One region of the Streptomyces sp. NPDC027185 genome, then DNA from elsewhere that is predicted to be linked to it. Evidence: riboswitches for the same ligand, from Rfam matches in the RefSeq annotation. Region 1 holds a riboswitch; the other holds the start of a gene.
The links. Region 1 has a riboswitch for glycine ahead of gcvT (glycine cleavage system aminomethyltransferase GcvT). Riboswitches for the same ligand answer to the same signal wherever they lie in the genome.

Region 1 (9,152 bases):
GCTCAGCGTCCGCCGCGAGGGTCCAGTGCGTCCCGCAGACCGTCACCGAGCAGGTTGAACGCGAGCACGGTGACGAAGATGGCGAGACCGGGGACGAGCATGTACTGCGGGTCGACCTCGTAGTACTTGACCGCCTGGTTGAGCATGCCGCCCCAGGACGCCTGGGGCGGCTGGATGCCGACGCCCAGGAAGCTCAGCGCCGCCTCGAAGAGGATGTTGGAGGGGATCAGCAGCGTCGAGTACACGACGATCGGGCCGACGAGGTTGGGCAGCAGTTCGCGGAAGAGGATGAACGGACCGCGCGCACCCATTCCGCGCGCCGCGTCGACGAACTCCCGCTCCCGCAGCGACAGGGTCTGCGCCCGCACGATGCGGCCCATGTACGGCCAGTTGAAGAACCCGATCACGAAGATCAGCACGGAGAGGTGGAGCGGCAGCCCGGTGAGGCCGAAAGCGCCCCCCTGGAGCGAGGCGGAAATCGCGATGGCGAACAGCAACAACGGGAACGCCAGGAAGACATCCATCAGCCGGCTGATCACCGCGTCGACCCGTCCGCGGTAGAAGCCGGCGACCACTCCCATGACCGTGCCGATCGCCACCGACAGCAAGGTGGCGCCGAAGGCGACGATCAGCGAGACCCAGGAGCCCTCCAGCACCCGGGCGAGCAGGTCACGGCCGAACTTCGGGTCCACGCCCAGCGGGTGGTCGCCGCTCATCCCGCCTAGGTCGCCCTTGGGGAGCGTGGTGTTGGGGTCGATCAGCGACTGGTGGGGGCTGTCGGGGTCGAGACCGAGCAGCGCCTGGAGCGGGCGGGAGAGCGCGGCGACGACGATGAGCAGGATGACAACGATGGCACCGGCCACCGCGACCTTGTCGCGCCGGAAGCGCAGCAGTGCGATGCGGCCGAGCGAGCGGCCTTCGATCCGCTTGCCCGCCACGCCCTTCAGCACCGCTTCCGGCTGCGCCTGGGCAGCCGCGCCGGTGGTCTCGATCGGTGCGGTCACAGTGCCTTTGACCCCTCTCGGCCGACGGTGCGGCCTCACGCCCCGCCGCGCTCGCGGCCTGGTCCCCATCGCCGCCGCACGACGCGCGGATGCCATGGAAGTTCGCACCGCGAAACATCGCGGTGTCACATGACAGGTGTCCGGATGGTGTTCGTACACAGGGCCGATGCCCTGCTGCCGGAGTCTTCATCCGATTCGCGATCACTCACCAGCCCCCAAGGTGAATGGATGCGCAACTGTGATCTGGTCCACAAGTCTCCGCTATCCGGACGCAAGGGACGTCTGAACGGAGATTTCGGTGGCGGGAAAAAGCCCGTCAACTGACGGACGAACAGGGCGAATTCGAGACACCGCACACCCTGGGCGGTGAACCTCCGGCGGTGGCCCGGGGAAGGCCCGCCGCCGGATCAGTAGGGGCGCGGGTAGCCGTACCCGGTGGGCGGCTGCGCCGGGGCGCCGTAGCCCTCGCGGTCGAAGAAGGGGCGGGCGCAGGCCCGCATCCACATGCCGACCGGGTCGTACTCGTCGTTCATCGCGACGGTCGAGACCGGCAGCCCTTCGGGGACCGCGCCCATCGACTGCTGGACCATCAACCGCGCGGCGTCCACGCCCTGTTGGCCCGCGTCGTAGAGATCGAGGCCGAGGGCGAGGTAGGGCGCGCCGAGGGCGGGCTGCACCCAGGCGCGGCGCAACGACCGCACGGCGGGCGTGCGGTGGGCGTTCTGGGTGAGCAGGGCGTAGAACTGCGGGAGGTCGATGACCGGTTCGGTGATGCGCAGCGGTCCGGCGGGGAGTCGGTCGAGACCGCCGGCGATACGGCGCAGATCCAGCCAGGGGATGCCGACGCCGCCGCCAGGGGCGTGCGGATTCAGCCACAGGCCCCAGCGGTCGGGGAAGAGGGCGGAGGCGATCTCGACACCGGTGACCAACTCGTGGTCACGGTTCCATCCGGAGGCGGCCAGCTCGGGCGCGGAGGTGACACAGGGCGCGTAGCCCAGGCCGTCGACCTCCATGTTTCCGTACTGCGCGTCGGGCATCCCGGCGCGGCCGTGCCAGAGCAGCATCCAGACCTGACCGGCGGCGAGCGCGTGCAGCAGCGCCTCGTAGGCGTCGTAGCGGCCGGGTGTGACCTGTCCCAGCAGCTGCTCGACCCGGCCTGCCGCCGCTCCTTGATGCGCACCCGCGCTCACGTGGTCCGTCCCTTCTCCGGCGGCCGCGTGGGGTACGCCCGCCCGTCGTCCGTCCAGCTTACGAGTGGTCCCGGGAGTAGAAGGGCCGTACGCGCGCGGTCATCCAGTCGGCGACCGGGTCGCCCTGGGCGACGTCCAGCAGCACCAGTTGGACGGGCCAGGCCACGGGCACCGTGCCGAGCGCGCGTCCCAGGGCGGCGAGGGCCGCTTCGCGGGTGGCGTCGTCGTAGGGGTTGGCGAGGGTGGCGTCGACCTCGACGCCGACGAAGAGCGCGGGCGTGTCGCCCTCCACACTCGCCAGGGCACGCCGGGCAGTCAGGACAAATCCGGCACCGGAGAACTCCAGGCCGGCGGCGGCGAGGAAGTCCACCGGCTCCTCCTGCCAGTCCGGCTCGAAGAGCCGCACCCGGCCGCCGGTGGGCGCGGACACCCCGGCGCCCGCCTCCCGGCACAGCTCCGCCACCGCGGGCGCCGGCAGCGCGGTGCCGACCGTGCCGCCGGGGTTGACGGCGATACCGAGCAGCGGCGGCAGCCCCCGGGCGAACTCCTTCGCCGGAGCGACGGTGAAGGACATGTGGGCGCCGACGGTCCGCAGGAACTCCTGCTCGGAGCTGAACACCGGGACGTACGCCACCTCGCCGATCTCAACGGTGGGCAGGTCCAGACCCCGGCCGCCGGGGCCCGCGGCGTCCGGGCCACCGCCGTTGGGCAGCGGCACCCACACCCGGCTGCGGCCCAGCACCTCCACGATCCGGCCGCCCGCGCCGGGGTGGCCGACGGAGGCCGCGAGGACCTCCTCCAACTCGTTGGCGGGCCACGCCAGCTGCGGTATTCCCTGCTCGATCCCCTGCTCGGGAAAGTCCATGTCCATCCATCCGCTTCCGTACCGCGCGCTCTGGCCGATGAGCTTAGGGGGTGTCCTTGGCATCCTCGCGGGGCCGGGGTGAGCGGCAGCACGCCTCGCCGCGGAGGCGTCCTGCGCCGCGGACGGCCGCGCCCCGCGGCGCACGGCCGCGGGCCGTCCCGGCCGGCGAAGACCGACAGGACACCCTCCGGGCCCTGTCGCCGCCCTCCGGTCGCCCGCCCGGAAGGGGCGGACGGAGGGTGACGACCGAACCCTAGACGAGTGGCGGCACCGCCGCGTCCGCCGCCCGGGGCGCGGGCCCGCCGCCGAACCGGAGCGTGCGCAGCCGGTCGGCCGCGGACCGGTCCAGCAGGACGGCCGAGGCGAACCCCCGGGGCGGCCGCCCCGCCCCGGCGTTCCGGATCAGCCGCCGGCTGGCCGCGCGGTGCCGGGCGAAGGCGTAGCCGGACACCCCGCGCCCGCGCGAGCGCTGACCGCGCCGCGCCACCTCGGGCGGGACGTCGAGCAGCAGCAGATGCGGACGCCGCCCGCCGCGCCGCGCCGCGCGGGCGATCCAGCGGCGCACCCAGGTCTGCGTCCCGCAGTCGTGCACCACGGCGCTCCGGCCCGAGCGCAGCACCCGGCGCAGCCCGAGGTAGTGCGCCACCCGGACGAGTGGCCGGTAGAGGGCGTACGGCACCCGGCGCAGCCGGCCGCGCTCCCAGCGCTCGCGGGCGTCCTGGGAGTCGACGCGGTGGACGGGGGCGCCCGCGCCGTCGGCCGCCGGGACGACGCGGTGCATCAGCGTGCTCTTGCCGCTGCCGGGCAGTCCGGAGACGACGACCAGGGCACCTGCGGGGAAGCGGAGTTCGGCCGGGAGCCCGGCGGCGGGGCACCCCCGCAGGTCGGTGACGGCGACGGGGTCCGGCACGGAAGCGGGTTCCGGCGCGGGAGCGGATTCCGGGCGGGCGGCCACGGCGGAGTCCTGCCGCGGCGGGCGGGGCGGCGTGTCCGGGCCGGCCCCCGGGTACGCGTCCGGGGCGGCCCCCGGGTACGCGTCCGGGCGCGGTCCGCGGCGTGCCTCCGGTGCCGGTCGCGCGTCCGGCACCGCCCGCGGCGGCCGGGCCTCGCGGGCCCCGGGCGCGGGCCGGGGCGGCGCGGTGCCACCGGTCCTCGGTACGGCCGTGCGCGCGGCTTCGCTCTGCACCGTGATCGCCCCTTCCCCCTCGGCGGGGCCGGGCGGCGGCCCCGTCCCCTCCCGCACAGTGTCAAGGAAAGGTAATGCCGTTCAAGACGCGGGGTGTTCCGGTGCCGCGCCTCGGGCGGTGCGCGGCCGGGGGCGGCGCCGTGCGGAGGCGCTCCGTCCGGGCGGCCGGGCGGGTTCCGGGCCGGGGCTCCTACGTGCGGCGTTCCCGTGCGATGATGTCGGCGCCCCGTGCACACCGGCGTCGCGCCGTGCATGGTCCAACTCCATACCGGCCGCTTGAATCCGCGCGGGAGAGTCCCCGGCCGCGCGCCGGGGCGCCGAAGGAGCAAGTCCTCCCTTGAATCTCTCAGGCCCCTATACCGCGCGGGCGAGGCAGATCTGAAAAGCGAGCCGCGGCCCGTACGGGAGCGGTTCCACCCAAGGTGCAAACCGGCCCGTTCGCGGGATTCCGGTGAACCTCTCAGGTTCCGATGACAGATGGGGAGACATGTCCTCTCACCCTGTCCGGGAGCCCACCATGACCGATGCCCCCCGCCGCACCGCGCTCGACGCCGTCCACCGCGCGCTGGGCGCGACCATGACCGACTTCGCCGGCTGGGACATGCCGCTGCGCTACGCCAGCGAGCGCGACGAGCACCTCGCCGTCCGCACCCGCGCCGGTCTCTTCGACCTCTCCCACATGGGCGAGATCACCGTCACCGGCCCGCAGGCGGCCGACCTCCTCGACCACGCACTGGTCGGCAACATCGGCTCCGTGAAGCCGGGCCGCGCCCGCTACACCATGATCTGCCAGGAGGACGGCGGCATCCTCGACGACCTGATCGTCTACCGCCTCGGCGAGACGGAGTACCTGGTCGTCGCCAACGCCTCCAACGCGCAGACCGTCCTGGACGCGCTGACCGCCCGCTCCGGCGGCTTCGACGCCGCGATCCGCGACGACCGCGACGCGTACGCGCTGCTGGCCGTGCAGGGCCCCGAGTCCCCCCGCATCCTCAAGGCCGTCACCGACGCCGATCTGGACGGGCTGAAGTACTACGCCGGGCTGCCCGGCACGGTCGCCGGCGTCTCCGCGCTCATCGCCCGCACCGGCTACACCGGCGAGGACGGCTTCGAGCTGTTCGTCCGGCCCGAGGACGCGGCCGCGCTCTGGGAGGCACTGCTGGCGGCGGGCGAGGACGCCGGGCTGGTCCCGTGCGGCCTGTCCTGCCGCGACACGCTGCGCCTGGAGGCGGGCATGCCGCTCTACGGCCACGAGCTGACGACGGCGACCACGCCGTTCGACGCCGGGCTGGGCCGGGTCGTGAAGTTCGAGAAGACGTCCAACGGCGGCGCCTTCGTCGGCCGCGCCGCGCTGGAGGCGGCCGCCGCGCGCGCCGAGGAGCGGCCGCCGCGCAAGCTCGTCGGTCTGATCGCCGAGGGCCGCCGGGTGCCCCGGGCGGGCTACCCGGTGGTGGACGCCGAGGGCACCGTCATCGGCGAGGTGACCTCCGGCGCGCCGTCGCCGACCCTGGGCAGGCCGGTCGCGATGGCGTACGTCGACGCCGCGCACGCCGCCCCGGGCACCGCGGGCGTCAAGGTCGACATCCGTGGCAGCCACGAGCCGTACGAGGTCGTCGCGCTGCCGTTCTACAAGCGGGAGAAGTAGCCCGTAGCGGGACACATCGCCGCCCGGAGCCGCCGTACGGGGCCGCCGGGCCGGTCCGGTGCGGCCGTTCCGGTGCGGCCGGGCCGCCGCCGCTGTGTCTCACTGTGCAGACCCCTTTCACCACCACACCCTCGCGTACAGGAGAATCGACCCATGAGCAACCCCCAGCAGCTGCGCTACAGCAAGGAGCACGAGTGGCTGTCGGACGCCGAGGACGGCGTCTCGACGGTCGGCATCACCGAGCACGCGGCGAACGCGCTCGGCGACGTCGTCTACGTGCAGCTCCCGGAGGTCGGCTCCACGATCACGGCGGGCGAGACCTGCGGTGAGCTGGAGTCGACCAAGTCGGTCAGCGATCTCTACGCGCCGGTCGACGGCGAGATCACCGAGGTCAACGAGGGTGTCACCGACGACCCCTCGCTGGTGAACACCGCCCCGTTCGAGGGCGGCTGGCTGTTCAAGGTGAAGATCACCGGGGAGCCGGGCGACCTGCTCTCCGCGGACGAGTACACCGCCTTCACCGCCGGCTGAGTCCGCCGCTCGGCCGCCGCCCGTACCGAAGCGCTCCGCGCCCCCTGAACCCTCCAGGAGAAGACCCATGTCGCTTCTCGACAGCTCCCTCCACGAGCTCGACCCCGACGTCGCCGCCGCCGTCGACGCCGAGCTGCACCGTCAGCAGTCCACCCTCGAAATGATCGCCTCGGAGAACTTCGCTCCGGTCGCCGTCATGGAGGCGCAGGGCTCGGTTCTCACCAACAAGTACGCCGAGGGCTACCCCGGCCGCCGCTACTACGGCGGCTGCGAGCACGTCGACGTGGTCGAGCGGATCGCCATCGACCGCATCAAGGAGCTCTTCGGCGCGGAGGCGGCCAACGTCCAGCCGCACTCCGGTGCGCAGGCCAACGCCGCCGCGATGTTCGCGCTGATCAAGCCGGGCGACACCATCCTGGGCCTGAACCTCGCCCACGGTGGCCACCTCACCCACGGCATGAAGATCAACTTCTCCGGCAAGCTCTACAACGTGGTGCCCTACCACGTCGACGAGAAGACCAACCTGGTCGACATGGCGGAGGTCGAGCGGCTCGCCAAGGAGCACCGCCCGAAGCTGATCGTCGCGGGCTGGTCGGCCTACCCGCGCCAGCTGGACTTCGCCGCCTTCCGCAAGATCGCGGACGAGGTCGGCGCGTACCTGATGGTGGACATGGCGCACTTCGCCGGTCTGGTCGCCGCGGGGCTGCACCCCAACCCGGTGCCGCACGCCCACGTCGTCACCACCACCACCCACAAGACCCTGGGCGGTCCGCGCGGCGGCGTGATCCTCTCCACCCAGGAGCTGGCCAAGAAGATCAACTCCGCGGTCTTCCCCGGTCAGCAGGGCGGTCCGCTGGAGCACGTCATCGCGGCGAAGGCGGTCTCCTTCAAGGTCGCGGCGTCCGAGGACTTCAAGGAGCGCCAGCAGCGCACCCTGGACGGCGCCCGCATCCTGGCCGAGCGCCTGGTGCAGCCGGACGTCACCGAGGCGGGCGTCTCCGTCCTCTCCGGCGGCACCGACGTCCACCTCGTCCTGGTCGACCTGCGCAACAGCGAGCTGGACGGCCAGCAGGCCGAGGACCGTCTCCACGAGGTCGGCATCACCGTCAACCGCAACGCCGTCCCGAACGACCCGCGGCCCCCGATGGTCACCTCGGGCCTGCGGATCGGCACCCCGGCGCTGGCCACCCGCGGTTTCGGCGCCGATGACTTCCGCGAGGTCGCCGACGTCATCGCCGAGGCGCTGAAGCCGTCGTACGACGCCGAGTCGCTCAAGGCGCGGGTCGCCGCCCTCGCCGCGAAGCACCCGCTCTACCCCTCCCTCTGAGAGGGAGCGCGCGGCGCCCCGCCGCGCGCCGTTGCCTCCGGGCGCCGCACCACCGGCGCCCGGAGGCGGTACGGGCCACGAGCCCGGGGCCCCGGCCCCGGGCTCGCCGTCTGCCTGCCCCGGAATCCGGAACGATCCGGCACACAGGGCACGGAACGGACGCGGTCTCCGCACGCGGACGCCACCGCCCGCCCGCGTACGCCGGCACCGGGGCCACGCCCCGGCCGCCCCGCGCACCGCTCCGTACCGGGTGCCGCGGGCGGCCCGGCACCCGCCGTTCCCCGGGCCGCCCGCCACCCGTCGGTCCGTGTCCGGCGGCCCGCCCCATGACCGCGTTACGCTCGTCAGTCGGCACCGATACACCCCGAAAACCGCACCAACCTCCCGATCCCCCTCTCTCCGCCCGCACCGCCCCTCACGAGCAGACAAGGGAGTCCGCCACCGTGGCCATCTCCGTCTTCGACCTCTTCTCCATCGGCATCGGCCCCTCCAGCTCCCACACGGTGGGCCCCATGCGCGCGGCCCGGATGTTCGCCGGCCGCCTCAAGAAGGACGGACTGCTCGCCCAGACCGTCTCGGTACGGGCGGAACTCTTCGGCTCCCTCGGCGCCACCGGCCACGGCCACGGCACCCCCAAGGCCGTCCTGCTCGGTCTGGAGGGCAACTCCCCGCGCACCGTCGACGTCGAGAACGCCGACACCCGCGTCGCCGAGATCCGCGAGAGCGGCCGGCTGCGCCTGCTGGCCGCCGAGATAGGGGACGCCCACGAGATCGCCTTCGACGAGTCCACCCAGCTGATCCTGCACCGCCGCCGCTCCCTGCCGTACCACGCCAACGGCATGACCCTCTTCGCGTACGACGCCCACGGCGCCCCGCTGCTGGAGAAGACGTACTACTCCGTCGGCGGCGGTTTCGTCGTCGACGAGGACGCGGCGGCCGAGGACCGGATCAAGCTCGACGACACCGTCCTGACGCACCCCTTCCGCACCGGCGACGAACTGCTGCGGCTGACGCGGGAGACCGGTCTGTCCATCTCCGCGCTGATGCTTGAGAACGAGAAGGCGTGGCGCACCGAGGCGGAGATCCGCGCCGGGCTGCTGGAGATCTGGCGCGTCATGCAGGCGTGTGTGGAGCGCGGCATGTCCCGCGAGGGCATCCTGCCGGGCGGTCTGAAGGTCCGCCGCCGGGCCGCCAACGCCGCCCGCGCCCTGCGCGCCGAGGGCGACCCGCAGACCCACGCCATGGAGTGGATCACCCTCTACGCGATGGCCGTCAACGAGGAGAACGCGGCCGGCGGCCGGGTGGTGACCGCCCCCACCAACGGCGCCGCCGGGATCATCCCCGCCGTCCTGCACTACTACGTGAACTTCGTGCCCGGCGCCGACGAGGACGGCGTGGTCCGCT
Region 2 (9,152 bases), on a different contig from region 1:
GTCGTACGGCCTGCTCACCGCCGACGCGGACGGCGGCTACGGCAGCGACGCCGTCGGGATCGCCCGGCTCGTCGCCGACCTCGGCCGTTTCGGGCTCGAACCACGCCATCTGCGGGCCGTGAAGGCGGCCGCGGAGCGTGAGGCGGGCCTGGTGGAACAGGTCGTCGCGCCGCTGCGGCGGCACCGTAATCCGCAGACCAGGGCGCACGCGGAGGCCACGGCCAGAGAGCTGGCCACGCTTTCCGTGCGGCTGCACGCCGCGCTCGTCCAGAGCGCGCTGCGGACCCCTCTGCCATGAGCAAATATCTGCCCGACTACCCAAACCTGCCGGGCACGTCCTAGGGTTGCTGTGTGAACGAGCTCGACGTCGTGGGTGTCCGGGTGGAAATGCCTTCCAGCCAACCGATCGTGCTCCTGCGGGAGGTGGGAGGCGATCGTTACCTGCCCATTTGGATCGGGCCGGGGGAGGCCACCGCCATCGCCTTCGCCCAGCAGGGCATGGTCCCTGCCAGGCCGCTGACGCACGACCTTTTCAAGGACGTGCTGGAAGCGGTGGGCCAGGAGCTGACGCAGGTCCGCATCACGGATCTGCGCGAGGGGGTGTTCTACGCCGAATTGGTCTTCGCCAGCGGGGTGGAGGTCAGTGCGCGGCCGTCCGACGCCATAGCGCTGGCGCTGCGCACCGGTACGCCGATCTTCGGTACGGACGGTGTGCTGGACGATGCCGGTATCGCCATCCCGGACGAGCAGGAGGACGAGGTGGAGAAGTTCCGCGAGTTCCTCGATCAGATCTCGCCCGAGGACTTCGGCACCAACAGTCAGTGACAGCGGCCGGTGGCGGTGGCTCGCGGTACTCCGCGGGAAACTCGCCACCGGCTGATTCTTTTCGGCCAATCCATCACGCCTTCCCCGTCCGGAGTCACGGGAAACCACTCGTGGGGTGATTATCACTCGGCGTGGCGAGCGCGGCGATCGTTGACGCACCCCGAGTGACTGCATACCGTCGAGATGGCAGGTCCCGTCCGGGACGTGGAGGACGGAGGGCGGCGTGGCAATCACCGGCGACGGTACGGCGGAAGGGGCGTTGCCGCTCCCCTCGAACGTGACGGCGGACCGCACCCCGGTACAGGCCGCCGCGGTCCCGGCGGAGCGCGCGACGGCGATCATCGGCTACCGCGGCCCGACCGCGTGTGCGGCCGCCGGCATCACCTACCGGCAGCTCGACTACTGGGCCCGTACGGGGCTGGTCGAGCCGAGTGTCCGCCCGGCGTACGGCTCGGGCACCCAGCGGCTCTACAGCTTCCGCGACGTCGTCGTCCTGAAGATCGTCAAGCGGCTGCTGGACACGGGTGTGTCGCTCCAGAACATCCGCACCGCGGTCCAGCACCTGCGTTCCCGGCAGCCGGCCGATCTGACGCGTATGACGTTGATGAGCGACGGCGCGACGGTCTACGAGTGCACCTCCCCGGACCAGGTGGTCGATCTGCTGCAGGGTGGGCAGGGCGTCTTCGGTATCGCCATCGGTGTGGTGTGGCGGGACGTGGAGAGTGCGCTGTCCCAGCTGCACGGTGAGCGGGTGGACACGGGGGAGACCCTGGCCGGGCAGAACCCGCACGACGAGCTGGCCCGGCGGCGCAACCGCGCGGGCTGAGCCCCGGCCGCTGCCGAGCCGGCCTCCGCCGGGCGCTCCGGCCCTGCTCGGGGCCGATTGTCAGTGGTATGCGGCAGCATCGGTCGTGTGAGACGTGCGCCGACGATTCTGCATCTCGACATGGATGCGTTCTTCGCGGCCGCCGAGCAGGCGGCCAAGCCCAGCCTGCGCGGTAAGCCGGTGGTCGTGGGCGGGATCGGGCCGCGCGGCGTTGTCTCGACCGCGTCGTACGAGGCGCGGGTCTTCGGGGTGCGGTCGGCGATGCCGACGGCCCAGGCGCGCCGGCTGTGTCCCAACGCGGCGTATCTCAGTCCGCGCTTCTCCGTCTACCGCCGGGTCAGCGACAGCGTGATGGAGCTGCTGCACGCGCTGTCGCCGCTGGTCGAGCCGTTGAGCCTGGACGAGGCGTTCGTCGATCTGGAGGCGGGCGGTGTCGCGGACGACTCCGGGTCGGCCCGCGCGGTCGGTGAGCGGCTGCGGCGCGACATCCGGGAGGTCACAGGGCTGACGGGTTCGGTGGGGCTGGCCGGGGCCAAGATGCTGGCCAAGATCGCGTCGGAGGCGGCCAAGCCGGACGGCCTGCGGATCATCGAGCCGGGCACCGAACGGGAGCTGCTGGGGCCGATGACCGTCCGTACCCTGCCGGGCGTCGGACCGGCGACGGCCGAGGCGTTGCGCCGGGCCGGGATCACGACCGTCGCGGAGACCGCCGAGGCGGGGGAGGCGGAGCTGGTACGGCTGCTGGGCAGGGCGCACGGGACGGGGCTGTACGCGATGGCGCTGGGCCGCGACGACCGGCCGGTCGTCGCCGAGCGGGACGCGAAGTCGGTGTCGGTGGAGGACACCTTCGAGGTCGACCTCACCGACCGCACCCGGGTGCGCAACGAGCTGGTGCGGCTGGCGGAGCGGTGTGTGGAGCGGTTGCGGGCCGCCGGCCGTTCCGGCCGTACGGTCGTGATCAAGGTGCGGAACTACGACTTCTCGACGCTGACGCGGTCGGAGACGCTGCGCGGGCCCACCGATGATCCCGCGGTGGTGCGGGAGGCGGCGATCCGGCTGCTGGATCTGGTCGACACCACGGGCGGGGTGCGGCTGCTGGGCGTGGGGGTGAGCGGGCTGGCCGACTTCACCCAGGAGGACCTCTTCGCCCAGCTGGCCACGGAGCAGGAGGCCGTCGAAGCAGCGCACGCCCTGGAAGCGGCGGCGAGCGGGGAGGCGAGGGGCGAGGCGGAGCCCGAGGAGGAGCGGCCGCGCCGCTGGCATCCCGGGCTGGACGTCGTCCATGACGACTACGGCGCGGGGTGGGTGCAGGGCAGCGGGGTGGGGCGGGTGACGGTGCGGTTCGAGCAGCCGTGGTCGGCGCCGGGGCGGGTGAGGACCTTCGCCGTGGACGATCCGGCGCTACGGCCCGGGGAGCCGTTGCCGCTGGTCGGCGGCGGGCCGACGACGGGCTCCGCAGCGGGCGGGGCGGGCGCGGGAGCGGCGCCGGTCAGGAGCAAAGGGGGCGGGCCGGACGGTGTGTCCGGCCGCTCGATATCCGGTCGGCCGGAGCGGGCGCCGGCGGAAGAGCCGGTGTCGGCGCCGGGGCCGGCCCCGGCGCCGGAGGATCGAGGCGCGGACCGCCGGTGAGCGGGCCAGCTCCGCTCCCGGGATTCAGTCGTCCGCTCCCGCGATGTTGCCGAAGTTCTTGTCGGCGGGAGGCCGCTCGACGTCCGCGGGGGAGGTGATGTCCAGCCGGTAGTGGTGGTACAGCTGGAGTTCCTGCTCGGGGGAGAGGTGGCGGCCGACGCCGAAGTCCGGGGCGCCCTTGATCAGCTTGCGGTCGTAGGGGATGTGCAGGGCGTCGTCGACCAGGCGGCTCGGCTCCAGGGGGACGAAGGCGTCGCGGCTGAAAAGTCCGGTGCGCACTGCCGCCCATTCGGGTTCGCCGGTCGCGTCGTCGAGGTAGACCTCGTCCACGGTACCGATCTTGGCACCTTGGCGGTCGTACGCCTTGCGGCCGATCAGGCTCCGCGGGTCGATATCGGTTTGCACGGCCCCTCCAACTGGTCGCAACTGCCTGGTCACACCTACCAAACGGCACATTTCTCATGTCGGCCACTCGAAGGATCCCCCGGATGACGCGCTGGTAGGCTGGCAAATGGCCGCTGACCCCGTGCGGGAGAGTCCACGTCGTTCGCGGCGCGGACGCCGAAGGAGCAAATCCTCCCCGGAAACTCTCAGGCACACGTACCGCTCGGACGAGGTCACTCTGGAAAGCAGGGCGGGCCACGGACGACGCAGCGCCGGAAACCCCTCCTCACCGACGGTGAAAGCCGGGTCGCGGTCGCGGGCCGGTGAAGCTCTCAGGTTGAGATGACAGAGGGGGAGGCCGTCCGGGCACCAGCGCCGTGGTGCCCCTCGTAGGTCGTTGAGACCAGGAGGCCCCCGCAGATGACCACCAATCGCATCCCCCTGACCGAGCTGGAGCGCGGTACGCCCTTCGAGCACCGGCACATCGGTCCGGACCACGAGGCGCAGGCGAAGATGCTCGCGCAGGTCGGATTCGGTTCGCTGGACGAGCTGACCGCCGCCGCGGTGCCCGACGTGATCAAGAGCGCCGAGGCGCTGGGGCTGCCGCAGGGCCGTTCGGAGGCGGAGGTCCTCGCCGAACTGCGCGGTCTCGCCCAGCGCAACCAGGTCCTGTCCTCGATGATCGGCCTCGGTTACCACGGCACGTTCACCCCGCCGGTGATCCTGCGCAACGTCATGGAGAACCCCGCCTGGTACACGGCGTACACCCCCTACCAGCCGGAGATCTCGCAGGGCCGGCTGGAGGCGCTGCTGAACTTCCAGACGATGGTCGCCGACCTCACCGGCCTGCCGACCTCCGGTGCGTCGCTCCTGGACGAGGGCACCGCCGCCGCCGAGGCCATGGCGCTCTCCCGGCGGGTGGGCAAGGTCAAGCAGGGCGTCTTCCTCGTCGACGCCGACTGCCTGCCGCAGACCGTCGCCGTCATCCGGACGCGCGCCGAACCCACCGGTGTCGAGGTCGTCGTCGCCGACCTGAGTGACGGCATCCCCGCCGAGATCGCCGAGCGGGGCGTCTTCGGTGTGCTGCTGCAGTACCCGGGGGCGTCCGGCGCGGTCCGCGACCCGCGTGCCGTCATCGCGCAGGCCCAGGAGCTGGGCGCCGTCGTCACCGTCGCCGCCGATCTGCTGGCCCTGACCCTCCTCACCTCGCCGGGTGAGCTGGGCGCCGACATCGCGGTGGGCACCACCCAGCGTTTCGGTGTGCCGATGGGCTTCGGCGGTCCGCACGCCGGCTTCATGGCCGTACGGGAGAAGTTCGCCCGGAGCTTGCCCGGCCGCCTGGTGGGCGTCTCCGTCGACGCCGACGGCACCAAGGCGTACCGCCTCGCCCTGCAGACCCGCGAGCAGCACATCCGCCGTGAGAAGGCCACCAGCAACATCTGTACCGCGCAGGTGCTGCTCGCCGTCATGGCCGGGATGTACGCGGTCTACCACGGCCCGGACGGGCTGGCCGCCATCGCCCGCCGCACCCACCGTTACGCCACGGTCCTCGCCGAGGGCCTGACGGCCGGTGGCGTGGAGCTGGTGCACGGCGCGTACTTCGACACCCTCACCGCCCGGGTGCCGGGACGGGCCGCCGACGTCGTCGCGGCCGCCCGGGAGGCCGGTGTCAACCTCCGTCTGACCGACGCGGACCATGTCGGCATCGCCTGCGACGAGACCACCGGCCGGACGCAGCTCGCCGCCGTCTGGCGCGCCTTCGGCGTCTCCGGTGACGTCGAGCAGCTGGACGCGGCGGCCGCCGACGCGCTGCCCGAGGGGTTGCTGCGGACCGACGGCTACCTCACCCACCCGGTCTTCCACCAGCACCGTTCCGAGACCGCGATGCTGCGCTACCTGCGCCGGCTGTCCGACAAGGACTACGCGCTCGACCGCGGCATGATCCCGCTCGGCTCCTGCACGATGAAGCTGAACGCGACGACGGAGATGGAGCCGGTCACCTGGCCGGAGTTCGGGCAGCTGCACCCCTTCGCCCCCGCCGAGCAGGCGCAGGGCTACCTCAGCCTCATCCAGGAACTGGAGGAGCGGCTGGCCGCCGTCACCGGCTACGACAAGGTCTCCATCCAGCCGAACGCCGGCTCCCAGGGTGAGCTGGCCGGTCTGCTGGCGGTGCGCGCGTACCACCGCGCCAACGGCGATGAGCAGCGCACCGTCTGCCTCATCCCGTCCTCGGCGCACGGCACCAACGCCGCGAGCGCCGTGATGGCCGGGATGAAGGTCGTCGTCGTCAAGACCGGCGAGGACGGCGAGGTCGACACCGACGACCTCCACGCCAAGATCGACAAGCACCGTGACGAGCTGGCCGTCCTGATGGTCACCTACCCCTCGACACACGGCGTCTTCGAGGAGCACATCACCGAGATCTGCGCCGCGGTGCACGACGCGGGCGGTCAGGTCTACGTGGACGGCGCCAACCTGAACGCGCTGGTCGGACTCGCCGAGCCGGGGAAGTTCGGCGGCGACGTCTCGCACCTGAACCTCCACAAGACCTTCTGCATCCCGCACGGCGGGGGCGGCCCCGGTGTCGGCCCGGTCGGCGTCCGCGCGCACCTCGCGCCGTACCTCCCCAACCACCCGCTCCAGCCCACCGCGGGCCCGGAGACCGGCGTCGGCCCGATCTCCGCCGCCCCCTGGGGCTCGGCCGGCATCCTGCCGATCTCCTGGGCGTACGTCCGGCTCATGGGCGGCGAGGGTCTCAAGCGCGCCACCCAGGTGGCGGTGCTCTCCGCCAACTACATCGCCAAGCGCCTGGAGCCGCACTACCCGGTGCTCTACACCGGGCCCGGCGGGCTCGTCGCGCACGAGTGCATCATCGACGTCCGGCCGCTCACCAAGGCCACGGGCGTGAGCATCGACGACGTCGCCAAGCGGCTCATCGACTACGGCTTCCACGCCCCGACGATGTCGTTCCCGGTGGCCGGCACGCTGATGATCGAGCCGACCGAGAGCGAGGACCTCACCGAGCTGGACCGCTTCTGCGACGCGATGATCGCCATCCGCGCGGAGATCGAGAAGGTCGGCAACGGCGAGTGGGACAAGGACGACAACCCGCTGCGCAACGCCCCGCACACCGCGGACGCGCTCGGCGGTGAGTGGGCGCACCCGTACACCCGCGAGGAGGCCGTCTTCCCGGCGGGTGTCGTGGCGGCGGAGAAGTACTGGCCGCCGGTCCGCCGCATCGACGGCGCCTTCGGCGACCGTAACCTCGTCTGCTCCTGCCCGCCGCTGACGGAGTACGACGGCTGACGTCCGCGCAACGATGAGGGCCCTCGGCGATGTCGCCGGGGGCCCTTTGACGTGCGACGGGTCAGACGGTGGTGGCGACCCGGGAGGCGCAGTCCGGACGGTGCGGGGCGATGACCTGACCGTCCGGCAGAAGCTCACCGGTGTCCTCGAAGAGGAGAACGCCGTTGCACAACAGGCTCCAGCCCTGCTCCGGATGGTGCGCCACCGGATGTGCGGCTTCCCGGTCGGTGGAGTCGGCGGTCGGGCAGGGCGGCTGGTGCTGACACATGGGCACTGTCTTTCGCTGCGGATGGGTGAACGTCGTCGTGCGGCTCGATGAACTCGAAGTGGTCATGGCCGCTTCCCCCGTTTCCTTCGGTTGGGCTCAAGTGTTGCCCTGCGGACGGATTTCCGCAGGGATTTCGCAGCAGTGGTACGCACTCGATACGGACGTGTCACCCGTGCGGGCGGTTGCTCCCAAATGCGCCGCTGGTCACGGAGGTTGGGGGAGAGGCGGCGGACGGGCGCACGGGGGGCGTACGGCCGAACGCCCCGCGGCCGTCGGGGGCTCGCGGGGCGCTCGGTGAGCGGGTGCGTACGCCGTGCCGGACGCGTCGGTCGGACGGTCGGTCCCCGCCCGCCGGTGTGTCCGGATGTCCTCAGGCGGTGGAGCCGAGGAGCGGCGGCGGGGCGAGGCGGTCGCTGAGCCGGGGCAGGAGGTCGGCCACCCGCTGCGGGAGGTGCGCGGCGATCCCGGGCGGGGCGGGAGCGAGCGGCACCAGGAGATCGCCGGGCGCCGGCTCCCCCGAGACGCCGTCGGAGGCGGTGTCGTGGTGCAGCCACAGCGTCAGCATGTACAGCTCCGGTACGGACAGCAGCCGCGGCTGGTACCCGGCGGTGAGCGATTCGGCCTGGTGCAGGGCCTGTTCGGTCGCCGTGACGTACGGGCCGCCGCAGAAGTGGGCGAACGCCCAGCCGTCCGCCGTCAGCCGCGCCTCGGCCGCCGCGACCGGCCGCTCACCGCCGAGCACCAGGAACCGCCACCCGGCCAGGCGGGTGCGGGGCGGGACGCCGGTGTGGCCGATGCCGTCCAGGATGTGGACCGGGAGCGGATGGTCGGCGCTCAGCGGGCCCTGGTGCGCGCGGAGCGCGGCGGGGCGGGCCTCACGGACGGCGGTGGGCGAGCCGAGAGCGGTGAGGACGCTGCGCAGGGCGGGCGCGGGGGCAGCGGGTACGTGCAGCGGCATGGTGAGTCGCCTCTCACTCGGGAGACACGGTGGTGCAGGTGGACGCCGACGGCATTGTCAGCGTGCGGGGTCGGAGCCGGCCCCGGCGCGTATCTCCGCGCAGGGGCGCGCAACGCGACACGGGGCCCAAGTCTCCGCCTCGTGAACGGAGTTTATACGACGTATGTTCCAGCGGTGTTTCCGCTAAGCGCGCCCGTGATTTCCGGCAAGGGGTAATCCGGACCGGCTATAGAGGCGTTTTCTCCTTCTTTGCGGGGAGGATGGGTAAACCGCCTCGATATTCTGTCGCGGTACGGTAGGCCGAATCTTTCCGGTGTTTTTCCGGGTAATTGCTGACGGGGGGTGTCCGGGCAATATGCCAACGGTACGTGCCGGACTCCGGGCCGCTTCGAGCCTATCGGCGGCCGAACGCCCTTGAGGCGTTATGGATCAGATCACCGGGGCATCATCGACCGTGACGCGTGCCCCGGTGGTGCCGGGGACGGCCCCGGACGGCCCGTGGCTGCGGGCCGTCCACTGGAGGAAGGACCCTTCGATGGGGGAGAAGGTCGCCGCGGACGGCATCGGCCTGGCGGACCGGGAGCGTTATCGAAGAAAGCTTCAGGAGTGTCTTGAGGGGCTGGCGAGGCTGCTGGGGGAGAAACGGTTCGACCGGCCGAAAAACCTGGTGGGTCTGGAGATCGAACTCAATCTCGCCGGGGCCGACGGACTGCCCAGGATGATGAACTCCCAGGTGCTGGAACGTATCGCGAGCCAGGATTTCCAGACCGAACTCGCCCGTTGCAATCTGGAAGTGAACATCACCCCGCACCGGCTGCACGGCCAGGTCTTCGAGCAGCTCGCCGAAGAACTCCGTACCGCGCTCGCCTATGCCGATCGCAAAGCCCGTGAAGTGGCCTCCCGGGTCATGATGATCGGTATTCTGCCCACGTTGGACACCACCGATCTCACCGCCG

Region 2: another riboswitch for glycine. It lies ahead of gcvP (aminomethyl-transferring glycine dehydrogenase); the one in region 1 lies ahead of gcvT (glycine cleavage system aminomethyltransferase GcvT).

The regions. Positions count from the first base shown of each region.
Region 1 covers NZ_JBVHRF010000002.1:254,669-263,820, forward strand. The annotation lists gene ACZ4M8_RS06370 (ABC transporter permease) at 3-1,004, opposite strand; gene ACZ4M8_RS06375 (enhanced serine sensitivity protein SseB C-terminal domain-containing protein) at 1,412-2,194, opposite strand; gene ACZ4M8_RS06380 (enhanced serine sensitivity protein SseB) at 2,253-3,059, opposite strand; gene ACZ4M8_RS06385 (AAA family ATPase) at 3,313-3,969, opposite strand; glycine riboswitch at 4,523-4,617, shown strand; gene gcvT (glycine cleavage system aminomethyltransferase GcvT) at 4,763-5,890, shown strand; gene gcvH (glycine cleavage system protein GcvH) at 6,044-6,421, shown strand; gene glyA (serine hydroxymethyltransferase) at 6,489-7,748, shown strand; gene ACZ4M8_RS06405 (L-serine ammonia-lyase) at 8,192-9,152, shown strand, end outside.
Region 2 covers NZ_JBVHRF010000008.1:415,690-424,841, reverse strand. The annotation lists gene ftsR (transcriptional regulator FtsR) at 1-298, shown strand, start outside; gene ACZ4M8_RS26120 (bifunctional nuclease family protein) at 352-825, shown strand; gene ACZ4M8_RS26115 (MerR family transcriptional regulator) at 1,049-1,651, shown strand; gene ACZ4M8_RS26110 (DNA polymerase IV) at 1,739-3,280, shown strand; gene ACZ4M8_RS26105 (PRC-barrel domain-containing protein) at 3,305-3,736, opposite strand; glycine riboswitch at 3,800-3,896, shown strand; glycine riboswitch at 3,897-4,023, shown strand; gene gcvP (aminomethyl-transferring glycine dehydrogenase) at 4,085-6,970, shown strand; gene ACZ4M8_RS26095 (DUF5999 family protein) at 7,032-7,238, opposite strand; gene ACZ4M8_RS26090 (hypothetical protein) at 7,609-8,196, opposite strand; gene ACZ4M8_RS26085 (glutamate-cysteine ligase family protein) at 8,732-9,152, shown strand, end outside.